Regions from separate parts of the Leptothrix cholodnii SP-6 genome, predicted to be linked through region 2. Evidence: riboswitches for the same ligand, from Rfam matches in the RefSeq annotation. Region 2 holds a riboswitch; the other holds the start of a gene.
What was found. A riboswitch is a leader RNA that binds a small molecule or an ion and turns the genes downstream of it on or off. The one in region 2 is predicted to bind S-adenosylhomocysteine.

Region 1 (7,495 bases), 1.4 Mb from region 2:
CGGGCGCTGGTCTTCCTGGCGGCCGGCGCGCTCGACCGGCTGGCGCGCGGCCTCGAAGGCTGGGCCGCCCTGGCCCGCACGGCCGCCGCCAGCGCCAGTCGCGCCCACGGCTGCATCAGCGCGGGCGACTCCATGGCGTCGTCGGGCGCGCTGAAGTAGCTCATCACGGCGCGTTCGCCGCCGGCGCGCTGGTAGGCGAAGGGCTCGCAGCCGGCCGACTCGAAGACGGCCCGGCTCTGCGCATCGACCTTCAGGTAGAGCCGGCCGTCGGCGATCAGCGCGATGAACAGGTCGTCGACATAGAAACCCTGGCCGCCGAACATGCGCCGCGACCGGGCCCGGCCGAGCGGCGCCAGCAGCTCCAGCACGTGGTTGACGAGTTCTTCGGCCATGCGCAAGTCTAGGCCGGCGGCGGGTGCGGGGAATCACGGTCGTCGCGATTTGCCCGGGGCCGGCGCCACCCGCACAATCGGCGCCATCCTGATCTCGCGCCGCACGCCGGCCCACGCGCATGCCCTCCTTCAAGCTGCCCGAACCGCCCCGAGACAAGGCCACGCTGCGCAAGCAGCTGCAGGCCGAACGCATGGGCATGAGTGATCGCCACCAGCGCTCGGTGCACCTGCAGGAGGTGCTGCAGGTCTGGCTGCTGTCGCGCCGCGAGAAGACCATCGGCGCGTTCTGGTCGATCAAGGGCGAGTTCGATGCCCTGCCCGCGCTCTACCGCTGGAGCGAATCCGACCCCGCGCGCCGCATCGGTCTGCCGGTGATCGACAAGAAGACCAAGCAGCTGCGCTTTCACGTCTGGTACCCGGGCTGCCCGATGGAGGAGGACGCCTTCGGCATCCTCAAGCCCAAGGACACCGAGGAGTTCCACCCCGAGCTGCTGCTGGTGCCGTGCGTGGGCTTCGGCCCCAAGGGCATCCGGCTCGGTTACGGCGGCGGCTTCTACGACCGCACGCTGGCGCAGCTCAAGCCGATGCCCTACACCGCGGGCGTGGGCTACTCGCACGGCTACATCCCGTGGCTGGAGGCCGAGTCGCACGACGTCCCGCTCGACGCCATGCTGACCGAGGACGGCGCGGTCTGGGATCGCGACGCCTGAATGAATGCAGCCGCGGGGGTTGCCCGCGGCTGATGTCTCCTGCGCTGTCACGCCCGGGTCGCGGGCGTGCAGACACCCTCAGGTCAGAACTTGTAGCCCAAGCCGATACCGATCAGCGTCGGATCGACCTTGAGCGTGCCCAGATTGGTCGCGCCGAGGCTCAGGTCGGTGCGGATCTGCACCTTCTTGACGTCGAGGTTGAGCGACCACTGCTTGTCGATCGCGTAGTCGACGCCTGCCTGGAAGGCCAGGCCGAAGCTGTTCTTCTCGACCGACAGCGCGCCGTTGAGCAGGTTCACGCTGGAGAAGCGCGTGTAGTTCACGCCGGCGCCCACGTAGGGCTTGATCGCGCCCAGGCCGGTGACGTGGTACTGCGCGGTCAGCGTCGGCGGCAGGTGCTTGAGGGTGCCGATGAAGCCGCCGTGGGCGGTCGAGCTGACGTCCTGCTTCTGCGGGTAGGTCAGGATCAGTTCGGCGGCGAAGTTCGGCGTCACGTAGTAGGTGAAGTCGACTTCCGGCAGCCACTTGCTGTTGATCGACACGTCGGTGATGGCGACGGTGTCCTTGTTGGCTGCGTCGAGGTAGACGGCGCGCGCACGCACCACGATGTCACCGGCCGACTGGGCCATGGCGACGGGAGCGAGGGCGGCGACGGCGAGAGCGATGCAGAGCTTTTTCATCAGAGGGACTCCTTGGATGGAAGGGCGGCCCGAGTGCGAATCTCGGATCCAGGCCTTCATTGAGCCCTCGCTCGGGGTTCGACCCCTTGTGTCTGCGCAACAGCTGGCCCGGATGGCCTTGCGCCTTGTCGCGGTTTGACGTGCATCAGCAGTCGGCTGCGGGAAATGACGCCTTGCAGCAACGCTTTCCCGGCCGATCTGTTGCGCGGGCGCTGACCCGGCCCGCTGCACCGGGCCGGATCCCGGGGTTCAGAGCCCCAGTCGCTCGCAGATCTGCAACACCGCCGCACTGCTGTTCATCGTGTAGAAGTGCAAGGCCGGCACGCCGCCGGCACGCAGGCGCTCGCACAGGTCGGTGACCACGTCGAGGCCGAAGGCCTTGATGCTGGCGCTGTCGTCGCCGTAGCTCTGCAGCCGCAGGCGGATCCAGCGCGGGATCTCGGCGCCGCTGCCGTCGGCGAAGCGGATGATCCCGCTCGAATTGGTGATCGGCATGATGCCGGGCACCACCGGGATGCGCGCGCCCAGCGCCTGGGCGTCGTCGACGAAGCGCCAGTAGGCGTCGGCGTTGAAGAAGAACTGCGTGATGGCCGAGTCGGCCCCCGCCTGCACCTTGGCCGCGTAGGCCTGCAGGTCGGCCTGCGGGCTGCGCGCCTGCGGGTGCATCTCGGGGTAGGCGGCCACCTCGATGTGGAAGTGGTCGCCGGTCTCGGCGCGGATGAAGGCCACCAGGTCGCTGGCGTAGCGGAACTCGCCGAACGCGCCGTAGCCGCTCGGCAGGTCGCCACGCAGCGCGACGATGCGGCGCATGCCCATCGCCTTGAACTGCGCCAGCCGCTCGCGCACCGACTCGCGCGTGGCGCCGATGCAGGTGAAGTGCGAGGCGCCCTGCCAGCCCTCGTCGAGGATGGCCTGCACGGTGGCCAGCGTGCCGTCCTGCGTGCTGCCGCCGGCGCCATAGGTCACCGAGCAGAACTGCGGCTGCAGCGCATACAGCGCCTGGCGCGCGGCCGCCAGCTTGGTCACGCCCTCGGGCGTCTTGGGCGGGAAGAACTCGAGGCTCAGCGGCAGGGAAGGGGTCGTGGTCATGACGGAATCGCTTTGGACGGGCGCAGCCGCGAGGCTCAGGCCGCAGGGGTCGCAGGCTCGGGGTGGCGCACCCAGATGAAGAATTCGGTGTTGCCGTTGCCGCCCTCGATCGGGCTCTGGAAGTAGGCGTGCACCTTCATCGGCCAGTCGCGGCAGCACTGGCGCACGCGGGTCTCGACGTCCTGGAAATACGCCTTGTTGCGCACGATGCCGCCCTTGCCGATCTGCGCGGGCTGCAGCTCGAACTGCGGCTTGACCAGCGCCAGCAGGTCGCCACCGGGCGCGAGGTAGCTGAACAGCGTCGGCAGCACGTGCGTCAGCGAGATGAACGAGACGTCGGCGGTGATGAAGCCGAAGCTGGCTTCGGGCCACTCGGCGGCGAACGCGCTGCCGGCCACGTCGCGGGCGTTGATGCCCTCGTAGCAGACCACCCGCTCGTCGCCGCGCAGCTTGGCGGCGAGCTGGTCGCGGCCGACGTCGAGGCCGACCACCTTGACGGCGCCCTTGTCGAGCAGCAGGTCGGTGAAGCCGCCGGTGCTCTGGCCGACATCGAGGCAGGTGCGCCCGCGCACGTCGAAACCGCACTTGGCGATCGCGCCTTCGAGCTTGAGCCCGCCGCGCGAGACGAAGCGCAGCTCGGAGGCGTCGGTGATCTCGACCTGCGCCTCGTCGGGCACGTCTTCGCCGGCCTTGCTCGGCACCGTCCAGCCCTTGGGGCCGAGCCAGCGCACCGCCTTGCGTTCGATCAACCGCTGGGCGGCGGAGCGCGTGGGGGCGAGGCCCTTGTGAAGAATCAACTGGTCGATGCGCATGGCGGGTAGGGAATCAGGGCGCCGCACGACGGCGGCTTCGAGCGGGATCAAGTCGATGCGGGCCGTGGCCGGGTCGACTTGATCCCCCTCGGGAGGGGGCGGACGCCGCGCTGCGGCGTCCTCGGGGGCCATCAATACCGGTAGGTGTCGGGCTTGTACGGGCCATTCTTGGGCACGCCGATGTAGGCGGCCTGGTCGTCGGTCAGCTCGGTGAGCATGGCGCCGACCTTCTTCAGGTGCAGGCGCGCGACCTTCTCGTCGAGGTGCTTGGGCAGCACGTAGACCTTGCCGACGTCGTAGCCGTCCGGGTGGCAGAACAGCTCGATCTGCGCGATGGTCTGGTTGGCGAAGCTCGACGACATCACGAAGCTCGGGTGGCCGGTGGCGCAGCCCAGGTTCACGAGGCGGCCCTTGGCGAGCAGGATGATCTTCTTGCCGTCCGGGAAGATGATGTGGTCGACCTGCGGCTTGATCTCGTCCCACTCGTAGCCTTCGAGCGAGGCGACGTCGATCTCGTTGTCGAAGTGGCCGATGTTGCAGACGATCGCCTGGTCCTTCATCGCCGCCATGTGCTCGTGGCGGATGACGTCGCGGTTGCCGGTGGTGGTGACGAAGATGTCGGCCTTGTCGGCGGCGTATTCCATCGTCACGACCTTGTAGCCTTCCATCGCCGCCTGCAGGGCGTTGATCGGGTCGATCTCGGTCACCCAGACCTGCGCCGACAGCGCGCGCAGCGCCTGCGCCGAGCCCTTGCCGACGTCGCCGTAACCGGCCACGCAGGCGACCTTGCCGGCGATCATCACGTCGGTGGCGCGCTTGATGCCGTCCACCAGCGACTCGCGGCAGCCGTACAGGTTGTCGAACTTGCTCTTGGTGACCGAGTCGTTGACGTTGATGGCGCGGAACAGCAGCGTGCCGGCGGCGCTCATCTCTTTGAGGCGGTGCACGCCGGTGGTGGTCTCTTCGGTCACGCCGATGATCTGCGCGCCCTTGCGGCTGTACCAGGTCGGGTCCACCGCCAGCTTGGCGCGGATCGCGGCGTAGAGGCAGGTTTCCTCTTCGCTCTTGGGGTTGTCGAGCAGCGACAGGTCCTTCTCGGCGCGCTTGCCCAGGTGCATCAGCAGCGTGGCGTCGCCGCCGTCGTCGAGGATCATGTTCGGGCCTTCGCCGTCGGTGCCGGCGGCGCCGAACTCGAAGATGCGGTGCGTGTAGTCCCAGTAGTCGGCGAGCGTCTCGCCCTTGTAGGCGAACACCGGCGTGCCTTGCACCGCCAGCGCGGCGGCGGCGTGGTCCTGCGTCGAGAAGATGTTGCACGAGGCCCAGCGCACCTGCGCGCCCAGTGCCTGCAGGGTCTCGACCAGCACGGCGGTCTGGATCGTCATGTGCAGCGAGCCGGTCACGCGCGCGCCCTTGAGCGGCTGCTTGGCGGCGAACTCCTCGCGGATCGCCATCAGGCCGGGCATCTCGGTCTCGGCGATGCGGATTTCCTTGCGGCCCCAGGCGGCCAGGCTCAGGTCGGCGACCAGGTAGTCGTTTTCGTGCAGGGCTTTGACAGCAGCGTTCATGCGTTACTCCGAAAAAGAGAGTCCGCCGCGCCGGGAGTCGAAAGGGGGATGTGCCGGATGCGCAACTCACCCTGAGGACTCGCGGATCCGCGAGCGGGTGAGCGCCGTTGCCTTGTGAGGGTTTCGAGCCTGGGGCGGGTGGGAGCCACCGGCCTTGCAACGCTCCTCGAAACAGGGCGCGATTGTAGCCAGCCGCCGGATGTCGCGTGTCGCCCGGCTTGCGGCATCGTGCACGCGGGGGCAAAGTGCCATCATTCGCAGCGCCCCCACGCCGATCCGGAGCACCCGATGAAGCCGAACCGTCCAGCCGATGTCCACCGCCCGCCGGGTGCCGATGACCCTGCGACCGTGAGGGTCGATGGCGGGCCCAGGCGTCGCTGCCTGCGCCTGGGTGCCGCGCTCGCGCTGGTCGGCATGCCGGCGCTGTGGCTGGGCCCGCGGGCCCAGAACACCGCCGGCCTGCGGCCGACGCCGAGCCAGACCGAAGGCCCGTTCTACCCGTTGCAACTGCCCGCCGACAGCGATTTCGACCTGCTGCGCAACGGCGCGGCGCGCGCCAGCCGCGGCGAGCCGGCCTGGGTCGAGGGCACGGTGAGCGATCTGCGCGGCCGGCTGCTCGAAGGCGCGGTGGTCGAGATCTGGCAATGCGATGCCGACGGCCATTACCACCACCCCGGCGACGGCGGCCGCGCCGATCCGGCCTTCCAGGGCTTCGGCCGCGTCACGGTCGGCGCCGACGGCCGCTACCGTTTCCGCACCCTGCGCCCGGCGCCCTACAGCGGCCGCACGCCGCACATCCACTTCAAGGTGCGACACCAAGGCCACGAGCTGCTGACCACCCAGCTCTACGTGCAGGGCGACCCCGGCAACGAGCGCGACGGCCTCTGGCGGCGCCTGCGCGACCCGCGCGACCGGGCTGCGCTGACGGTGCCGTTCGAGCCCGGCGTCGACGGCCTGCGGGCGCGTTTCCCGATCGTCGTCGAGGCCTGAGCCGGCCCGGCCAACCCCGCGCCGGCCCGTGGGGTTGCCGCTGCAGACACAATCGCGCCTTTTCCCCTTGTCCCCGACACCCGCCTGCGCCATGTCCTCGAACGAATTTCCCGCCGCCGCCCCCGACCTGACGCCGGCGGTCAGCCCCGCTGAAGCCCCGATGGCCGAGACCGTCACCGCTGAAACCGTCACGGCCGGGGCTCCCGAGGCGGTCGTCCCCGAGGCGCCCCAAGCCGAAGGTGCCACCGATGCCGCCGCAGCCGACGCGCCGGTGGTGGCCAGCGCGCCCAAGGTCGTGATCCCCGACATGAGCCCGGCGGCCTGCGCGCAGCAGCTCAAGAGCCGTTTTCCGGCCCTGTTCAGCGGTGCGCCGCGGCCCGTCAAGCTGCGCATCCAGGCCGACATCCAGGCGCGTGTGCCGGGTGTCTTCACCAAGCAGGTGCTGTCGGCCTTCCTGCGCCGCCACACCGGCACCACCGCCTACCTGATCGCGCTGACCAAGGCGAGCCAGCGGTTCGACCTCGACGGCCAGCCCGCCGGCGAGGTCAGCGACGAACACCGCCAGGCCGCCAACGAGGAACTGCAGCGTCGCCGCGGCGTGCACGACGAACGCCGCGCCGCCGAAGACGAGCGCCGCGCGCTCGAACAGCAGCAGTGGCACAACCGCGCCCAGCTGCTGCGCGACTTCCAGGTCACCACGCTGACCCGCGCCAACTTCTGCGCCCTCAAGGGCGTGGCCGAGGATCAGCTCGACGGCCTGCTCGACATCGCCCGCCGCGAAGCCGCGGAGTGGGCCGCCAACCGCCCGCCGGTGCAGGAACGCGAACAGCGCGAGCCCCGCGACGCACGCGGCCCCCGGCGCGACGACCACCGCGGCAACAACCCGCGCCCGGCCGGCAACCGCCCCGCCGGCGGCCGCCCGCCGCGGCGCTGAGGTCGTGGTGGCGACGGCGCGGCGACAATCGGGCCCCTGATTTCGCCAACGGCCGCACCGGCCCCGTCGCCATGAAACCTCTGGGCACCCCCCTCTCTCCCGACGCCACCCGCGTGATGCTGCTGGGCAGCGGCGAACTCGGCAAGGAAGTGCTGATCGCGCTGCAGCGCCTGGGCGTCGAGACCATCGCGGTCGACCGCTACGACAACGCGCCCGGCCAGCAGGTGGCGCACCAGTCGCACACCATCGCGATGAGCGACCCGGCCGCCTTGCGCACGCTGATCGAGGCCGAGCGGCCCGACCTGGTGGTGCCCGAGATCGAG
Region 2 (7,495 bases):
ACGAGCTGGTCGATGCCTGCCTGGACGCGCAGTCGGCACGGCCCGACCGGGTGTGGGTGATCCAGCCCGACGGTCGGGTGCAGCGCCACGGGGTCGCGGCCTGGAACACCGAGCCGCCGCTGCAACTGGCCCCGGGCGCGCTGGTCTGGATTCCGCCGGCCGGGATCGATGCGGCACTGGCCGCCGACGTGGCGTCCTGGCTGGCCTGGGCGGGGCCGCAGGCCGATCCTGCTGCCGATGCCTCGGACACGGTCTGGCGCCAGGTCGAGGCGAGCGACGAGCAGCTCGCCGCGCGTCGCCAGGCCCAGGACCTGGCGGTGCGCAATCCGCCGACGCTGAGCGACTGGGGCTTCACCGGCCTGCTGCAGACGCCGACGGCGCGCATGCAGCCCGAGGGCGCGCTGTCATTGAGCCTGCAGCGCACCTGGCCCTACACCCGCACCAATGTCTTTCTGCAGCCGCTCGAAGACCTCGAGATCGGTTTCCGCTACACCGCCGTTGCCAACCGCCTCTACGGCGCGGTCAATTTCTCCGGCCAGCAGTCCTACAAGGACAAGAGCATCGACGCCAAGCTGCGCCTGCTGCGCGAGGGGGCCTGGTCGCCCGAACTGTCGGTCGGCATCCTCGACATGGGGGGCACCGGGCTGTTCGGCTCCGAATACCTGGTGGCCAACAAGCGCTGGGGCGGGCTTGACTTCAGCCTCGGCCTGGGCTGGGGCTATCTGGGCCAGCGGCGCGACCTGCGCAATCCGCTGTCGGCCGTCAGTGCGCGCTTCGATGACCGACCCGGTGCCAGCACGCTGACCGGCCAGGGCGGCACCATCGGCTGGTCGCGCTTCTTCCGCGGCCCGGTCGGGGTGTTCGGGGGCGTGCAGTTCAGGCCGTCGTCGTGGCCCCTGCTGGTCAAGCTCGAACTCGATGGCAACGACTACCAGTCCGAACCGCAGGCCAATCGACAGCCGCAGAAGTCGCCGCTCAACCTCGGGCTGGTCTACCAGCTCAATCCGACCGTCGACCTGAGCCTGGGGCTGCAGCGCGGCAACCGGCTGGCCTTCGGCCTGGCTTTCCACGTGCCGATGGCCGACTTGAACACGCCCAAGCTGCTCGACCCGCGACCGATCGGGGTCAGCCCGCTGCGACCGGTCCAGGCGCCCGCACTGGCGACCACGCTGGACGAGCTGTCGCTCCAGACCGGCTGGGCGCCACGTGGCGTCACTCGGGCATCGTCGACCGTGGTCGCCGAATTCGCCGACGTCGATTCGCCCTATCTGCGCGATCGCCTCGACAAGTCGCTGCAGGTGCTGCACCGCGATGCACCGGCCGAGGTCGAGCGCCTGCAGGTCCGGTTCGACGTGCTGGGCCGGCCGGCGCTGCTGGCCGAGGTCGACCGACAACCCTGGATGGCAGGCCAGACCGAGGCGCCACGCAGCAACACCGTCGTCGATGCGGTGCAGTTGCGCCGCCTCGATGCCGACGCGGTGCTGCCCGCGGCACCGGCGCCGCTGGCCGAGGCGCAGCGCGATCAGAAGCCGCTGTCGCTGCGTCCGTCGATCGACCTTCACCAGACCATCGGTGGCCCGAACGGCTTCGTGCTCTTTGACGTCAGCGCCTCGCTGAGGGGCCGGTTGAGCCTGCCGGCGGACTGGCGGGTCGACGGGGAGGCGCGGCTGCGGCTGATCGACAACTACGGCGGCTTCACCTTCGATGGCAGCAGCCAGTTGCCACGTGTGCGCACCGACATGCGCTCCTACCTGGTGACCTCGCGCGTCACGCTGGAGCGCCTGGCCCTGTCGCAGGCGCGGGTGCTGACCGGCAACCAGTACTACGCCGTCTACGGCGGCTACTTCGAGTCGATGTTCGGCGGAGTCGGCGGCGAGTGGCTGTACCGCCGCAACGGCTCACGCTGGGCCTTCGGCATCGACGCCAACCGGGTGCGGCAGCGCGACTTCCACCAGGACCTGCGCTGGCGCGACTACACCGTCTCGACCGGCCACGCCACGCTGTACTGGGACACCGGCTGGCAGGGTATCTCGACCCGGCTCAACGTCGGCCAGTACCTCGCCGGCGACCGCGGCGCCACGCTGACGCTGCAGAAGACCTTCGACAACGGCACGACGATGGCGGTGTTCGCCACCAAGACCAATGTCTCGGCCGCCCAGTTCGGCGAAGGTTCGTTCGACAAGGGCATTTCCCTGTCGATTCCCTTCGACACCTTCCTGCCGCGCTCCAGCAACGCCACCGGCCATTTCCTGTGGCGACCGCTGACACGTGACGGCGGCGCGATGCTGGGTCGTCCGGTCGAGCTCCATCGCGAGACCCGGCTGCTCGATCCGCGCACGCTGGAGCAGCGCGTCGCGCCCTTGCCCAATCACCTGCTGCCGGTCGACGACCAGCGCCCGACGGGCCAGGCGAGTCGCTGACGCGCCGGCCGCCGTTGCGATTCAGCCCAGCACCGGCGCCAGCGCGCGCCGGGCCTCGGCCTCGTCGAGTGCCTGCCGCCGCGCGTAGTCCTGCAACTGGTCCTCGCCGATCTTGCCGACGTTGAAGTAGACGCTGTCCGGGTGCGCCAGGTAGAAGCCGCTCACGCTGGCGGCCGGCGTCATCGCCAGGCTCTCGGTCAGCGCCATGCCGATGTCCTGGGCATCCAGCACCTCGAACATGCCGCGCTTGACCCGGTGATCCGGGCAGGCCGGATAACCCGGCGCCGGCCGGATGCCGCGGTAGGCCTCGGCGATCAGCTGCTCGTTGCTCAGCGACTCGTCGGCCGCATAGCCCCAGAGCTCGGTGCGCACGCGCTGGTGCAGGTGTTCGGCAAACGCTTCGGCCAGGCGATCGGCCAGGGCCTTGAGCATGATGGCGCTGTAGTCGTCGAGGTCGTCGATGAACTGCTGCTCCTTCTTCTCGACGCCCAGGCCCGCCGTCACCGCGAACAGGCCGATGTAGTCGGGCTTGAGGCCTTTCGGCGCGATGAAATCGGCTAGGCTGCGATTGGGGCGGCTCACTCCGTCGATCACCGGCCTCGCTGTCTGCATGCGCAGCGGCTGCCAGCGCAGCAGCACCTGCTCGCGTGACTCGTCGGCGTAGACCTCGATCACGTCGTCGTCCACCGTGTTGGCCGGCAGCAGGCTGATCACGCCGTTGGCCTGCAGCCAGCGGCCTTCGATCGCGCGCTGCAGCATGCGTTTGCCGTCGCTGAACACGCGCACGGCCTCGGTGCCCACCACCTCGTCCTTCAGGATGTCGGGGAACTTGCCCGCCAGGTCCCAGGTCTGGAAGAACGGCGCCCAGTCGATGCATTGCGCCAACTCGCTCAGGTCCTGGTTGCGGAACACGCGCCGGCCGATGAACTTGGGCTTGGGCGGCGTGTAGGTGCTCCAGTCGACCGGCGTCTTGTTGGCGCGCGCTGCGGCAAGCGTCACCATCGGCGTGGCCTTCTTGTTGGCGTGCTGCTCGCGCACGCGGTCGTAGTCGATCTTGAGTTCGTCGATGAAGCGCGCCGCGCGCTCGTCGCTCAGCAGATCGGAGCACACGCCCACGCTGCGCGAGGCATCGGGCACGTAGACGACAGGGCCTTCGTAATGCGGCGAGATCTTGACGGCGGTGTGAACGCGGCTGCAGGTCGCGCCGCCGATCAGCAGCGGCATCTTCCTGTCGCGGAAGAACGCGTCGCGCTGCATCTCGGCGGCCACGTGCTGCATCTCCTCCAGGCTCGGCGTGATCAGGCCCGACAGGCCGATGATGTCGGCGCCTTCGAGCTTGGCGCGCGCCAGGATGTCCTGGCACGGCACCATCACGCCCATGTTGACGACCTCGAAGTTGTTGCACTGGAGCACGACGGTGACGATGTTCTTGCCGATGTCGTGCACGTCGCCCTTGACGGTGGCGATGACGATCTTGCCCTTGGCCTTGACGTCGCCGCCGGCGTCCTGCAGGGCCTTCTTCTCGGCCTCGATGTAGGGCAGCAGATGGGCCACGGCCTGCTTCATCACGCGGGCCGACTTGACGACCTGCGGCAGGAACATCTTGCCCGCGCCGAAGCGGTCGCCGACGATGTTCATGCCCGCCATCAGCGGGCCTTCGATCACGTGCAAGGGCCTGCCACCACGGGCCGAAATCGCCTGCCAGGCCTCTTCGGTGTCGACGTTGATGAAGTCGGTGATGCCATGCACCAGCGCGTGGCTCAGGCGGTCGTCGACGCTCACCGGCGCCTCGGCCGTGCCGCGCCAGGCGAGCTTGCTGCTCTCGTCGCGGGCCGCGCCCTTGGCGGTTTCGGCGATCTCGACCAGGCGTTCGCCGGCGTCCGGACGACGGTTCAGCACCACGTCCTCGACGCGCTCGCGCAGCGTGGCTTCGAGGTCGTCGTACACGCCCACCATGCCGGCGTTGACGATGCCCATGTCCATGCCGGCCTGGATCGCGTGGTACAGGAAGACGGTGTGGATCGCCTCGCGCACCGGCTCGTTGCCGCGGAAGCTGAAGCTCACGTTGCTCACGCCGCCCGACACCTTGGCGCCGGGCAGGTTCTGCTTGATCCAGCGCGTCGCCTCGATGAAATCGACCGCGTAGTTGTCGTGCTCCTCGATGCCGGTGGCGATGGCGAAGATGTTGGGGTCGAAGATGATGTCCTCGGGCGGAAAGCCCACCTCGTCGACCAGCACGCGGTAGGCGCGTTCGCAGATCTCGATCTTGCGGGCGTAGGTGTCGGCCTGGCCTTTTTCGTCGAAGGCCATCACCACCGCGGCCGCGCCGTAGCGCTTGACCAGCCTGGCCTGGCGCTTGAACTCGGCCTCGCCCTCTTTCATCGAGATCGAGTTGACGATGCCCTTGCCCTGGATGCACTTCAGGCCGGCCTCGATCACCTCCCACTTCGACGAGTCGATCATGATCGGCACGCGCGCGATCTCGGGCTCGCCGGCGATCAGGTTCAGGAACCGGACCATCGCCGCGCGGCTGTCGAGCATGGCCTCGTCCATGTTGATGTCGATCACCTGCGCGCCGTTCTCGACCTGCTGGCGCGCCACCGCCAGCGCCTGCTCGAACTGGCCGTTGAGGATCATGCGGGCGAAGGCCTTCGAGCCCGTCACGTTGGTGCGCTCGCCGATGTTGACGAACAGCGTGCCTTCGCCGATCTCCACGGGCTCCAGGCCCGAAAGCCGCATCGGCGGCGGTGCGGCTTGCACGGTGGCGGCGGGATCGGTCTGGAGGCTGCTGGTCATGGCGCGGACTACTGGCTGCGGCCCGGCAGTCGGCGCCACGGCCCACCCGTGGCGCCCTGTGCGGGCGGGGGTGAGCGTCGTTGGCAGCGCCACATGTGTGGCGTGGCCCCGAGCCTGGCAGCGTGATCGCACGCCGTCGCAACGCTCCTCGGGGAAGGGCCGCATTGTAAGGGCGGGTCGATCCGGGTTCGGCTTGTCCGGCACACGCGGCGCAGCCAGAATGCCCGCGTGAAACGCCCAACCGCTGCCACCTCCTCGTCCGGCCCGGCCGCCGTCCGCTCGCACCTCGACAGCCGCCGGCGTCGCGCCTGGCTCGCTGCCACGGCCACCCTCTCTGCGGTGGGCCTGGTCGCCTTGGCGGGCTGCGCCGCGACCGGTCCGGCGCCCCCGGCCCTGTTCGAGCCGCGCGCGCTCAGCCTCGCCGAGCTCGACGCCGAGTTGCGCCGCGAGCTCAAGGGCACGCCGGTGCAGATCAGCGCCACGGCGGCCTCCAGCGAGTCGCCGGCCTTGCTGATTGGCGTGCCGCAGCCGCATGGTTTCGAGCTCGGCAGCGCGGCCGTCAAGCCCGCCTTGGCGGCGGTGCTGGACCGTCTGGTGGCCGCTCTGAAAGGCAACCCGCGCTGGCTGGTCCAGGTCAGCGCGCCCTTCGATCCACGCAGCGGCAGCTTCCAGGGCCAGGACCGCGCCTCGGCGGTGCGCGACTACCTGGTCGTGCGCGGTGTCGCCGCGCCGCGTTTCGAGCCGCCGCGCGGCAATGCGGGCTCGGCCACCGAAATCACCGTGATCGACCGACCCGTGCGCCCTTGACGGGTCCGCCGCGCCGTCAGGCCGCCAGCAGATCGCTGAACGGCGCCGTGTGCCGGCAGCGCGGCTGGTAGCGGCCCACGCGTTGCGCAATCTCGGCGATGTGCGCGGGCGTGGTGCCGCAGCAGCCGCCGGCGATGTTGAGGAAGCCGGCTTTCGCGAACTCCTCGATCAGCGCGCCGGTCACCTCCGGCGTCTCGTCGAAACCGGTGTCGCTCATCGGGTTGGGCAGGCCGGCGTTCGGGTAACACGACACGAAGGTCTCGCCGGCGATCTTGGCCAGCTCCTCGATGTAGGGGCGCATCAGCGTGGCGCCGAGCGCGCAGTTCAGGCCGATCGCGATCGGCTTGGCATGCCGCACGCTGTGCCAGAACGCGCCGACCGTCTGGCCCGACAGGATGCGGCCCGACGCGTCGGTCACGGTGCCCGAGATGATCACCGGCAGGCGCTCGCCGGTTTCTTCCATCAGCTCGTCGAGCGCGAAGATCGCCGCCTTGGCGTTGAGCGTGTCGAAGATGGTCTCGACCAGGAACAGGTCGCAGCCGCCGTCCATCAGCCCGCGCGCCTGTTCCTTGTAGGCGGCGTGCAGCTGGTCGAAGTCGGTGTTGCGCGCACCGGCGTCGTTGACGTCGGGGCTGATGCTGGCGGTGCGCGGCGTCGGGCCCAGCGCGCCGGCCACGAAGCGCGGCTTGTCGGGCGTGCTGTAGCGATCGCAGCATTGCCGCGCCAGCCGTGCGGCCACGAGGTTCATCTCGTAGGCCAGTTCGCCGAGCTGGTAGTCGTCCTGCGCCACGAAGGTGGCGCCGAAGGTGTTGGTCTCGATGATGTCGGCGCCGGCGGCCAGGTACTGGTCGTGGATCTCGGCGATCACGTCCGGGCGCGTCAGCACCAGCAGGTCGTTGTTGCCCTTGAGGTCGCTCGGGTGATCAGCGAAGCGCTCGCCGCGGAACGCCGCCTCGTCGAGCTTGTAGCGCTGCACCATCGTGCCCATCGCGCCGTCGAGCACCAGGATGCGTTGCTGCAGCAAGGCGGGCAACTGGGCGCCGCGGGTGTAGGCGGGCGACGGATTGGATTGAGGCGACGGCGTGTTCATGGCGCGAATTGTAGGGAGCGGGCCCGCGTCACGCCGCCGCGGGGTCAGCGCAGGAAGCCGATGCCGCGCCGCTCGCGCACCTGCGGCTTGACGCGGTGTTCGGCTTCGAGCTGCGACAGGAACTCGTCCGCATCGAGCGCCGCGCCCAGGATCTCGGCCTGGCGCTGCACCGCCGCGAAGTCGCCGCAGGCGAGCTGGTCGAGATGTGCCAGCCGCGTGCTGCGCTCGGCGTTCAGCGCGCCGGCATCGCCGCCCAGCGCCTCGGCCACATACATGCGCACACGCTGCTCGGCGGTCAGCGGCTGGAAGGCGATCTTGAAGGTGAAGCGCCGCAGCGCCGCCTCGTCGAGCTCGGTGAACAGGTTGGTGGTGCAGATGAAGA

Region 1: another riboswitch for S-adenosylhomocysteine. It lies ahead of ahcY (adenosylhomocysteinase); the one in region 2 lies ahead of metH (methionine synthase).

What each region holds. Positions count from the first base shown of each region.
Region 1 covers NC_010524.1:118,253-125,747, forward strand. Annotated here, with positions in the region: gene LCHO_RS22505 (TfoX/Sxy family protein) at 1-392, opposite strand, end outside; gene LCHO_RS00575 (5-formyltetrahydrofolate cyclo-ligase) at 512-1,102, shown strand; gene LCHO_RS00580 (OmpW/AlkL family protein) at 1,186-1,782, opposite strand; gene metF (methylenetetrahydrofolate reductase [NAD(P)H]) at 2,032-2,871, opposite strand; gene LCHO_RS00590 (TlyA family RNA methyltransferase) at 2,907-3,683, opposite strand; gene ahcY (adenosylhomocysteinase) at 3,815-5,248, opposite strand; S-adenosyl-L-homocysteine riboswitch at 5,341-5,422, opposite strand; gene LCHO_RS00600 (dioxygenase family protein) at 5,537-6,238, shown strand; gene LCHO_RS00605 (ProQ/FINO family protein) at 6,330-7,172, shown strand; gene purT (formate-dependent phosphoribosylglycinamide formyltransferase) at 7,244-7,495, shown strand, end outside.
Region 2 covers NC_010524.1:3,627,469-3,634,963, reverse strand. Annotated here, with positions in the region: gene LCHO_RS16315 (YjbH domain-containing protein) at 1-2,420, shown strand, start outside; gene metH (methionine synthase) at 2,442-5,216, opposite strand; S-adenosyl-L-homocysteine riboswitch at 5,282-5,372, opposite strand; gene LCHO_RS22325 (OmpA family protein) at 5,445-6,023, shown strand; gene LCHO_RS16300 (homocysteine S-methyltransferase family protein) at 6,040-7,113, opposite strand; gene LCHO_RS16295 (ATP-binding protein) at 7,158-7,495, opposite strand, start outside.